DNA from 2 places in the Pseudoalteromonas sp. SR43-7 genome. Region 2 is predicted to be linked to the other one. Evidence: predicted binding sites of a transcription regulator. Region 2 holds the regulator's gene; the other holds the start of a gene.

Region 1 (5,634 bases), on a different contig from region 2:
TATAGAGTCTTATTTACACCGCACCGCGTTTTCACCAATTACCTCTACCTTTTCAGAAGGGGCGACTACGCCAGGAAGCTTTGAACTGCGCTTAGGATTTACCGATAACCCTATTAACACACCTAATATGAAGTTAGAAAACGGTGATGCGCAAGCCAAAGCACGAATTGGTTGGATGCGCTCTGTATCAAATATTTTTCATGCCTTTGCTATTCAGTCATTTATTGGCGAAGCAGCGCACAAAGCCGGTCGCGACCAAAAAGACTATTTACTAGACACGATAGGTCCGAGTCGTATTGTTGATGTAACTGAGCAAAATGCCACATACGATAATTACGGTGGCGATAAAGCGGTTTATCCTCTAGATATTGGCAGGCTGCGCCATGTTATTGAAAAAGTAGCTGACATGAGTAAATGGGGGCGAGAGCTTCCTAAAGGTCGAGGTTTAGGAATAGCAGCACACAGAAGCTTTTTAACTTACGTAGCTACGGTAGTTGAAGTAGAAGTGTCGGATGCTGGCGATTTAAACGTAATTAAATCGTGGGTTGCCATTGACGCGGGTACGGTTGTAAACACCGACACCGTTAAAAACCAAACCCAAGGTGGTTCTATTTACGGTATTACAACTGCAATCAGCGATGGTATTACCTTTGATAAAGGCCGCGTGCAGCAAAGTAACTTTCATGATTATCGCGTACCGCGTATGAGCGATTCACCACTAGAGGTAGAAGTCGAAATAATACAAAGCGATGCGCCACCAGCAGGCGTAGGCGAGCCCGCAACACCGGTTTACGCCCCTGCATTGTGTAACGCTATTTTTGCAGCTTGCGGTAAACGTATTAGGCAATTGCCTGTAGGTAACCAATTAAAAACGTAAATAACGTACTTTATTTAAGCCGTTAAAAAAACCGCCAAATGGCGGTTTTTTTATTCGTAAGTCTATGTCTTTTCAAACTCATAAATTACATATTTTGCTCACTAAATTTGTATTGATCTGGTTCGGTTTAAACGCACTAATATGTTTAGGTATATTAGCTTGTGTATATTCTAAATGAACATATTGATAAGATTGCGGCTCAATAACTTCCTCAAGTAGGTAGCTCTGCTTAGATTTTTTACTAAATAATACAGAGTAGTTTTTTAAGTCTGCATGTGTGAACTGGTTAGCTCTATAAACATGAAAAGACTCACTGTTTGTGGCAACAAAGCTATTGAGGATAGAGGACCAGTCTGCGTACCACTCAGAATCTTCAAATGGTGTGCTGCCTATAATAATAATAGCTTTATCATTATTATAGTCATCACATAACTGTTTTTCTGAAGATGTTTGTTCAGCTGTTACTACCCCAGTACAGCCCATTAGACTAAAAGCAAAGCATCCTAATAGGATTTTTTTCATTTTAGTATCCTATATAAAAAGTGGGATCATCTGATTGTTTGAAATTAATGATTGGTTAAAAAAGTGCTTAGCTTCATAGTCGAATGTTGAAGCTGATAGCTGCTTATCGAAGTGAGGGGAATCCATCCTGGTAAAGTCGCCCCCCCATCGAAGCCCTCTTTTTTTCATTATATCAATAAATTTAACCGCTGAAGCCGTAGCACTCTTAGTTTTAAAGGCGGTTGAGTTGTTCCAATTAGAGCCATCAACAATATTTAAATCTAAAGCATGCCCAATATAATGTTGGCTGCGTTTTGCTGGCGTTACTACAGCGCCACTTGGAGAAACTCCAAGCTGTCTTATTGTCTGGTTTAAAACCAATTTTAGGCCTAGTTTTTTTGCTTCAATGTTCATTGCTTTTATCTCAGTAATTAAGGTCGCTGAAACTACAAACTCACCTTTCAATACATTTTGGTTTGCAATTAATTTGAAGTTGGGATTGAGCTCTATATTAGTAAAAGTTGCTTCTCTTAACCTTAGCAAGTCCCCTGTACATCGAAAATTGCTAGCGGCCCAGATATTTAGCTCTCGACGAGTAGCTTTGTCAGTTTGCCCAGAGGTACTTCCTTTAAAAGTGGGCAGTTGATTAGTAACCCTTAAATTTTTTAATCGATATGGTGCCGATTTTGCGTTCCATTGGAATAACTTTAATGCGTGTGTAGTTTTTAACCCAAAATCTCCATCAATTTTTGATTTATATGTTCCTAATTTATTGAGTAGTATTTGCAATTCGGATACAAAAGAGTGATTAGCAATGTGACTTTTTCCTTCCCAGATTTGCTTTTTGTCATTGTCTCCTCTTTGAAGAGAAAACCCACCAAATAAATCCGTTACACCAGTTAAAGCTGACACTACAGCATTGTTGTTCATATAAGTTCCTTTAAATTTATAGTTAACCGCACTTATTCCATCGCGATCGTTATATTAGCGATAAAAGAATATAACTAAAGATAAGAAATAGGAAGAATATTTTTCGTTAAGTCATTATGAATACAACGTAAAATTGTAAAATAGATAGTGCCAAAGGCGTAATTTAAACAAATAATTTTAAATTATTAAGGAAAGCTTTATTCAATTGAATTTAGAGGTTTCTATTAAACAAAAAAACCGCCAAATGGCGGTTTTTTTAGAAGTTAGCGATTAGTGAGTTTTTTCAAACTCATCTACTTCACGCTCTGCTTCTTCTTTAGATTTACCATACTGCTGCTGGATTTTCCCCACTAGCTCTGTACGGCTACCTTCAATTTTGTCTAAATCGTCGTCAGTAAGATCGCCCCATTTTTGTTGCGCCTTACCTTTAAGTTCGTTCCAATTACCTTTCATACGATCGCTGTTCATAAGTTTCTCCTTACTTAGATTTATTTAACGTTCACTATAAAAGAAGCAAGGCGTGTACCAACCAGTTAAACTTTTATTTTATGTTTATAGTCAGCAGCTTATATTTTTAAGAGGGGCGTTATCTATATTTCAATAAGTACGTCCTTAAAAAATGTACAGAGCAGCCTGTAATTATTGCTGATTATAAATACGCGTAAACTCACTAGCTTTAGCGGCGCGTTTATTTTTGGTTTTTGTTACAATGCATACAAAGCAATTTTGGGTAAATAGCAGTGCTGCCGGTTCAAAACATATATCAACAACTTGTAACTACATTACAAAGTAATCCTATAACGTTATTACAAGCACCACCTGGTGCAGGTAAATCGACGTGGTTGCCGCTGCAACTCATGCGTGACGGGCATTTTAAACGTATTGTAATGCTAGAGCCTCGCCGTTTAGCTGCTCGTAATATTGCCAGTTATTTAGCAAAGTGCCAAAACGAAAGTGTTGGGCAAAGTGTGGGTTTGCGGATTAGAGGCGAGAGTAAAGTAAGCGCTAATACGCGCCTCGAAATAGTTACCGAAGGTATGTTAACGCGCATGTTGCAAAACGACCCCGAATTAAGCGATATTGATTTACTGATATTTGATGAATTTCATGAGCGTTCAATTGCAGCCGATACCTCACTTGCCTTTGCGCTCGAGACCCAAAGTGCACTGCGTGAAGATTTAACTATTATGCTTATGTCGGCAACGCTAGATACAGAGCGCTATACAGCCTTTTTTGACTGCCCTGTAATTCAATCAAGCGGTCGCAGCTATCCAATAGACGAAGTATACATACCTATAAAAGATGAAAGTCGCTGGCTTGATGCAATTCCTAACATAATAAAACAAGCACTTAATGATCAAACAGGCAGCGCGTTGGTGTTTTTACCTGGGCAGTTTGAGATATTACGCGTGCAACAAGCACTGAACGATTTACCCAGTAACTGCCAAGTTGCAACGCTATTTGGCGAGCAAGATAAAGCCAATCAGCAAGCTGCTATTGCTCCTGCACCAAACGGTATGCGCAAAGTGGTGCTTACCACCAATGTAGCCGAAACCAGTTTAACTATTGAAGGCATACGCATTGTAATTGACAGCGGCAAGCGCCGTGCAGCGACCTTTAATTTAAAAACAGGGGTCACAGAGCTCACAACACAAAGTATATCGCGCTCCTCTGCTGTGCAGCGAGCAGGACGTGCAGGGCGAATAGAGCCGGGCATTGTTTATCGAATTGGCTCAAAGCAAACCTTTGAGCGACGTAATAGCCACGACAATCCCGAAATACTCACATCAGACATAAGCCAACTTATGCTTGAGGCAAAGCAATGGGGAGCCAGTATTGATGAGCTAACCTTGCTCGATAAGCCCACTGAGCAACAATGCGAGCAAGCAAGTAACCTGCTTAACATGCTAGAAGCTATTGATAGCAAAGGTAAGCTCACACCGCTTGGCAGTAAAATGTTAGGTTTTGGTGCTGATATTCGTTTGGCGCATATGCTATTAAAAGCACAAATACTTGATGACCAACTCCCTGGTACTTATCGCCTTGCTATTTATTTAGTAGCATTACTTGAGAGCCGAGTAAATAGTGCAAACGAGTTGAGTTTAGCGCTGCATAGCCAACAGCAACGTCCGCATCCGGTATTTAAGCAACAGTTAAAATATTGGCAAAGCCGCTTAAAAGTAAAAGACGAAAACAGCGAATTAAATACGCATTATATAAGTTTGCTGGTGGCATTGGCATACCCCGATCGCATCGCTAAAAAACGTGGTAATGGTTATTTACTTGCCAATGGTGCTGGGGCTGAGTTAAATGTCGATTACTGGCACAACGACGATTACTTAGCCATAGCAACCATGGGCGGGCACAAAGGTGGGCGTATATTTGCAGCCACCGCACTTAACCCATTTGAGTTACAAGAATTTTTACCGCATTTATTTAGTGAACTTACTCGTTGTGAGTTTGATGAAAAATCAGCGCGCTTTATTCATCAAGATGAAGTAAAGCTCGGGGCTATAACGCTCAGCAGCCAGCCTAGTAAACAAAAACTAGATAAGAGCGAGCGTGCTAAAGCGTGGCTTAGCTTATTTACTAAACACGGTTTTGCATTATTTAACGAGCAACCTGATGCGCAACAATTGCTGATACGTATGAGCCTAGCAAGTAATTTGATGCCCGATAAATTCCCGCAAATAAACGAGCAACAACTTATTCAAAATGCAGCGCAGTGGCTAGGCGTGTTTTTAGAAGATATTAAAACGCTCACGCAGCTTAAAAAGTTTAACTACTTTGAAGCATTACAAAACTGCTTTGATTGGCAACAACAAACCACGTTAAAAGCTTTGTTACCTTTGCGCTTAACGGTGCCAAGTGGCTCAAATATAAAAATAGAATACCAACTTGATGGCCCCGCAAAGATAAGCGTGCGTATGCAAGAAGTTTACGGCTTGACCAGTACGCCTATGCTTGCCAACGGTAAATTGCCATTGCTTATGGAGCTGCTATCGCCAGGTAAACGTTCATTGCAACTTACTCAAGATTTAGCCCATTTTTGGGCTAGCAGTTACCGCGATGTGCAAAAGGAAATGAAAGGTCGTTACCCTAAACACTTTTGGCCAGACGACCCTGCCAACAGCGTTGCAACCAACAGAGTAAAGAGCAAAATGTAGGTGTTAATTTACTTAAAACTGATTTTGTTTGATTATTGAACTTACCAAGGTAATGTACCTATAAAATATTTTTAACTACAGGGAATAGTCAATGAGGTTACTTTTAACGTTAGGTTTGGCTCTAGTAACTGCTTTTTCGGCTTATGCTGAAAAGCCACT
Region 2 (5,634 bases):
TATACCGTGTTTATAACCAAATGATTCAAATGTGACAATCAGTTGCTTATCTTTTTTACCTAAAATCTTTTCACGAATAGATTCAGCGAGTTGATGAACACTTAAATCAGTCGTATCTATCATAAAGTCGGCGCGAGTGGTTAATACATCAAGTAATTCTTTTTCTTTTTTGATGGCTAAATCAAGCGGCAATGAGTCTATTGATAGTGGGTGTAATCTGCGTGTTTCAGAAAAGCGTTTGATCAATGTCTGATCGTCGCTATCTAAATAAAATAACGTAGGGTTTGCAAAGCCTGGTAAGTATTCAAGAATATCGTTAAATTCATCTTGTTCTTTAGGGATGTTGCGCACATCTATGCTAACAGCAATTTTATCGTAGCTATCAGACACACTGCGAACTAATGAAGGTAGTAGGTTTACTGGAATATTATCAACGCAATAATAACCTAAATCTTCTACAACGCGCAAAGCAACCGACTTTCCAGAACCAGAACGGCCGCTTATGATAATTAACTCCATTTAACACCCTTTATAAAACTATGATTGTTCGACAATAACTTGGTAAAGCTCAGTATCAGATTTTGCACTGCGTAACTGTTTACAAAAATCTTTGTTGTTTAGTTTATCAGCAATGGTTGCTAGAGTCTTTAAGTGCTGCTGGTTATCGCCATCTGGTACGATGAGTGCGACAAAAATATCAACAGGGCGGTTATCGATTGCATCAAAGTTTATTGGAGTTTCGCTAACGAGCACTAAAGCCAAAGGCTCTTCTGCACCGCTCATTCTTCCATGAGGAATAGCAATGCCACGCCCTATACCTGTACTACCTAATTTCTCTCTGCTCATTAAAGCATTAAGAATATCTTGTTGCGGTAAATACGGAAGTTTGTCGTGAGCAAGTTCGCTAATGAACTCTAAAATTCTTTTTTTGCTATTAAAAAGGACCGCAGCTTTGCTGCAGTCCTGGCATATAAGTGAACTTAATTTCATCATATTAGTGGCGAGCAAGCTTCTCTTTGTGTTTGATTACTTGGCGATCGAGCTTGTCGATCAACGAGTCAATAGCGGCATACATATCTTGATGTTCTGTAGAGGCAAATAGCTCAGCACCGCTTACGTGTATTGTGGCTTCTGCTTTTTGATTTAATTTTTCTACATCGAGAATGACATGAACATTATTAATATGATCAGAGTGTCTTTCAAGCTTCGCAAATTTAGTATTAATATAGTCTCTTAGTGAATCGGTTAATTCTACGTGACGACCAGTTAAGTTTAGTTGCATAAGCATTACCCTCTTAGTTTAGCGTCTTAAATCAGACTTTTACGCTGATTTGACGGTGGAATAGCAAGAGATTCGCGGTATTTTGCGATTGTACGTCTCGCTACTTTAATTCCTTGCTCAGCCAATATATCCGCTATTTTGCTATCACTCAATGGTTTTGCTGAGTTTTCTGCTGCGATTAATTTTCGGATAAGCGCACGTATTGCTGTAGATGAACATTCACCACCGTTTTCAGTACTTACATGGCTTGAGAAAAAGTATTTAAGCTCAAATATACCACGGGGTGTATGCATGTACTTTTGAGTAGTCACGCGCGAAATTGTCGATTCGTGCATTTCTACCATTTCAGCGACATCATTTAAAACCATTGGTTTCATGGCTTCAGGACCATGTTCAAAAAAGCCTTGTTGTTGCTTAACAATACAATTAGTAACTTTTAATAGCGTGTCGTTTCTACTTTCTAAGCTTTTAATAAACCACTTAGCTTCTTGTAAATGTGAGCGAATAAACTGGCTGTCGCCACTTGATTTTACAGTGCGAGACATTGCCGCGTATTGGCTATTAACACGAATTTTAGGCATGCTATCTGGGTTTAATTCGACAACCCAGCGGCCTTTAATTTTTTTAACTGACACATCAGGAATAACATACTCAGATTCTTCCCTTACAATAGTATCAGCAGGTTTTGGGTTGAGAGTATGTATTAGTGTCATTACTTCTTTAAGCTCTTCTTCTTTAAGCTTAGTTTTTTTCATTAATGTACGATAGTCGCGAGCTGCTAATAGATCAATATGCTCGGTTAAAATCATTTTCGTTTCATTAATGTAAGGTGTTTCTTTATCAAATTGATTAAGCTGAATACACAAACACTCTTGTAAACTACGTGCAGCAATACCAACAGGATCAAACAGTTGGATGCGTTTTAATACCGCTTCAATTTCATCAAGTTCAACTTCGTTATCATCTTCGTTTTCTTGATTAAAGCTTTCTAAAATTTCTTCGCAACTGAGAGTTAAAATACCTGAATCATCGACGGCCTCTACAATCGCAATAGCGATGGCTTCATCGGTAGGGCTAAATGGCGTTAGTTGTAATTGCCACATTAAATACTCATGGAGCGTTTCAGTAGAGGCGCCTTGGTATATTGATTCGTCTTCAGGCATTGGACCTGATGATGCTGCAGGAGCGGCACTCATGTACTCATCCCAACTAACATCCATAGCCATGTCGTCACTTAGCGTGTCTTTTGCAAGTGCTTCACCAGTATCTTGTTCATATTCGCTCGGAGCATCATCAGCAGATGCGCTAACAGTTATGTCATCGGTATCAGCTTTTTGCTCGTTTTTACCAGCAGCGTCTTCAGAATAGTCTGCCTCTTCAACCTCTAAAAGTGGATTACTGTCGAGAGCTTCTTGTATTTCTTGCTGGAGATCCAATGTACTGAGTTGCAACAAACGAATAGCTTGTTGCAACTGTGGAGTCATTGTAAGTTGCTGGCCCATGCGCAGCTGTAGTGATTGCCTCATGTATCTCTAACAATCCTTTTATGTTGTTATAATTAATACTAGCAGATGCTTAAAGACATGGCGTAAATGTTACAGCCTAAATTGCTCGCCTAAGTAAACATCGCGTACAGTTTTATCATTTAATACGTGTTCTGGAGTACCTGATGCAATCAGCTCCCCATGAGAAACAATGTAGGCTTTTTCACAAACATCAAGGGTCTCTCTTACGTTATGGTCGGTAATTAATACACCAATCCCACGATTTTTAAGATGTTCTATTATTTTCTTTATATCTAATACCGAAATAGGGTCAACACCGGCAAACGGTTCATCCAGTAGTATAAATTTAGGATCTGCTGCCAGCGCTCGTGCTATTTCTACACGACGACGTTCTCCACCCGATAATGCCATACCTTGGCTATCACGAATGTGTTGTATGCTAAATTCATCTAATAAGTTATTGAGCGTGTCTTCTCTGGCTTGTTTATTTAGTTCTTTGCGCGTTTCTAAAATGGCCATTAAGTTTTGATAAACAGTCAGCTTTCTAAAAATTGATGACTCTTGCGGTAAGTAGCCTATGCCTAATCTAGCACGACTATGCATAGGTAAAAGAGTAATATCGTTATCATCAATAGATATTTTACCTTTGTCGCTAGGAACAAGCCCTACAATCATATAAAAAGTCGTTGTTTTACCAGCACCGTTAGGGCCAAGTAAGCCAACTATACTGCCAGCTTGTACTTCAAGGCCGACGTTTTTTACAACTTCACGACCTTTATAGCTTTTTGCCAATAGTTCTGCTTTTAATGTGCTCATGGTTGACCTTTATCGCCTTTTTTACTTTTTTTAGTTTCGATCGGTACTAAAATTGTGTGAACGCGGTCAGTTGAGTTTTCATCTTTTTCGGCACTGATGAGCTGCTGCTCTATGTCGTAGGTAATGCTTTTAGCATTTATTTTTTGTCCGGCTTGCGATACTTGTGCATTACCAACAAGCGTTAAAAAACGCTTAGATACATCATAACGTACTTCGTCAGCACTGGCGCTCATAGTCGTGCCGTCTGATTGCTTTTCTTCAAAGTGCGCAGGGCTACCTGTGGCAATTAATAATTGTTTATTATCACCAAGTTCATCACGTTTGTGCACTTCGAGGCGATCGGCTGTAATGCGGCGATTACCGTGAATAATCTCAACGTTTTTCTCAAAAATCCCGACATTAGCTTTTAATTGACCTTCTTGCTTGTCGGCACTTATTGAAATTTGATTGGCAGCAGGTTGCGTGTTTTGTTCTGCAGCACTACTATTAAACGCTAGTATAAGTGTAGGAATTATAAGTGATTTTAATATTTTATTGGTCATAATATATGGTTCGCGTATGGTTAATTAGTTTTATCACTTCGGTTTTTAAGTCGGCTTCTAGGCCTTTACCGGTGATTTTTAAATTGGGTCCAGTGATAATGACGGGTTGCTCCGAACGCATTGTTAATAACTTTATATCAACCTGAATATTATCAGCATTGATTTTGTCTATCATGGCGTTATCGGTTAAATTTTTGGCAACCACATTACCTTCTAAAATTAATTGTTTATCTTCGTATAATGTTGCTTCGTCTGCATTTATTTGCCACGTTTGTTGTTCGTTATATAAAGTAAAAATGGGTTTTTCGAAAAACGTGAAACCTAATTGCTGGTATAGCTCCATTTTAGCCGCAGTGACTTTGTGGCTAATTTTACCTTGCTCATCATAGGCTGTCTGTTTGAGCTCAATAGCTATGTAATCAGGCTTAGCAACAACTTCAGGCTCAGCCTGAGGCACAATATTTGTTTGTGTAAAATAAGGGTACCAAAGCCAAACCATACAGCTAATGAATAAAACGCTTAATATTATGCGCGCTGCATTCATGAACTAGTGCCTTGTGTAGTCAATGCTTTACCATTTTCAAGCATGAGCAAATCGGTGAGTTCTCTCACTGCACCAAAACCACCAGGCATTTGCGTTACATAATGTGACAAACGCTTAATAAGTGGGTGGGCATCATTTACTGCAACGGCAAAGCCTACTAACTCCATAACAGGCATGTCAGGACCGTCATCACCAATATAAGCAATTTGTTCATCGCTAAGGTTGAGTTTATCTTTTAATTCTTGATAGGCAATGAGCTTATTTTCTTGGCCTTGATAAATATGCTGTACGGTTAAGCTGCTCATACGTTGTTGTACTATCTGTGAATGACGACCAGTAATAACAGCTACTTCAAAGCCACTGTTTATAAGTGCTTTAATGCCAAAACCATCTTTTGTATTAAATGCTTTTAGCTCTTCACCTTGATTGCCAAGGTAAATACGGCCATCAGAAAATACACCATCAATATCGCATATAAGTAGTTTTACTTTTTTAGCGCGTGCTTTTGCATCATCGCTCAGCGGTTGATAGAGTTCTTCAAATTGCATTTATAACACTCCTGCTTTTAATAGGTCTTGCATATTTAATGCGCCAATAGGTTGGTTTTTCTCATTGACGACGATTAGGCCATTTATACGTTTACGTTCCATAATATTGAGCGCTTCAGCGGCTAAAATATCTTGCGTAGCTGTAGTGCATGACTTAGTCATAACAACATCTATTTGTGTTGTATGAATATCAATTCTTTGTTCTAAAATGCGACGTAAGTCACCATCGGTAAATAACCCTACGAGTTGCTGATTTTCATCAACAATGGCTGTCATACCTAATCCTTTAGCTGACATTTCTATTAGAGCATCTTTAACTGTTTGTGAAACATCAATAATAGGTGTATTTGCGCCGCTGTGCATAACATCTTTTAAAGTAAGTAATAAGCGCTTGCCT

The links. Region 2 encodes sigma-54, which starts transcription at its own class of promoters, with help from an activator protein. Its sites were predicted from a motif close to GTTGGCACGNNNNTNGNNT; they were not measured.
Region 1: the regulator sigma-54 is predicted to act here: its motif matches at 2,820-2,838, upstream of H5087_RS00790 (CsbD family protein).

What each region holds. Positions count from the first base shown of each region.
Region 1 covers NZ_JACJDY010000001.1:171,414-177,047, forward strand. Annotated here, with positions in the region: gene H5087_RS00775 (xanthine dehydrogenase family protein molybdopterin-binding subunit) at 1-877, shown strand, start outside; gene H5087_RS00780 (hypothetical protein) at 956-1,399, opposite strand; gene H5087_RS00785 (M15 family metallopeptidase) at 1,409-2,308, opposite strand; gene H5087_RS00790 (CsbD family protein) at 2,579-2,776, opposite strand; gene hrpB (ATP-dependent helicase HrpB) at 3,049-5,475, shown strand; gene H5087_RS00800 (nuclear transport factor 2 family protein) at 5,567-5,634, shown strand, end outside.
Region 2 covers NZ_JACJDY010000002.1:85,918-91,551, reverse strand. Annotated here, with positions in the region: gene rapZ (RNase adapter RapZ) at 1-519, opposite strand, end outside; gene ptsN (PTS IIA-like nitrogen regulatory protein PtsN) at 538-990, opposite strand; gene hpf (ribosome hibernation promoting factor) at 995-1,282, opposite strand; gene H5087_RS01740 (RNA polymerase factor sigma-54) at 1,309-2,808, opposite strand; gene lptB (LPS export ABC transporter ATP-binding protein) at 2,878-3,603, opposite strand; gene lptA (lipopolysaccharide transport periplasmic protein LptA) at 3,600-4,145, opposite strand; gene lptC (LPS export ABC transporter periplasmic protein LptC) at 4,135-4,689, opposite strand; gene kdsC (3-deoxy-manno-octulosonate-8-phosphatase KdsC) at 4,686-5,237, opposite strand; gene H5087_RS01715 (KpsF/GutQ family sugar-phosphate isomerase) at 5,238-5,634, opposite strand, start outside.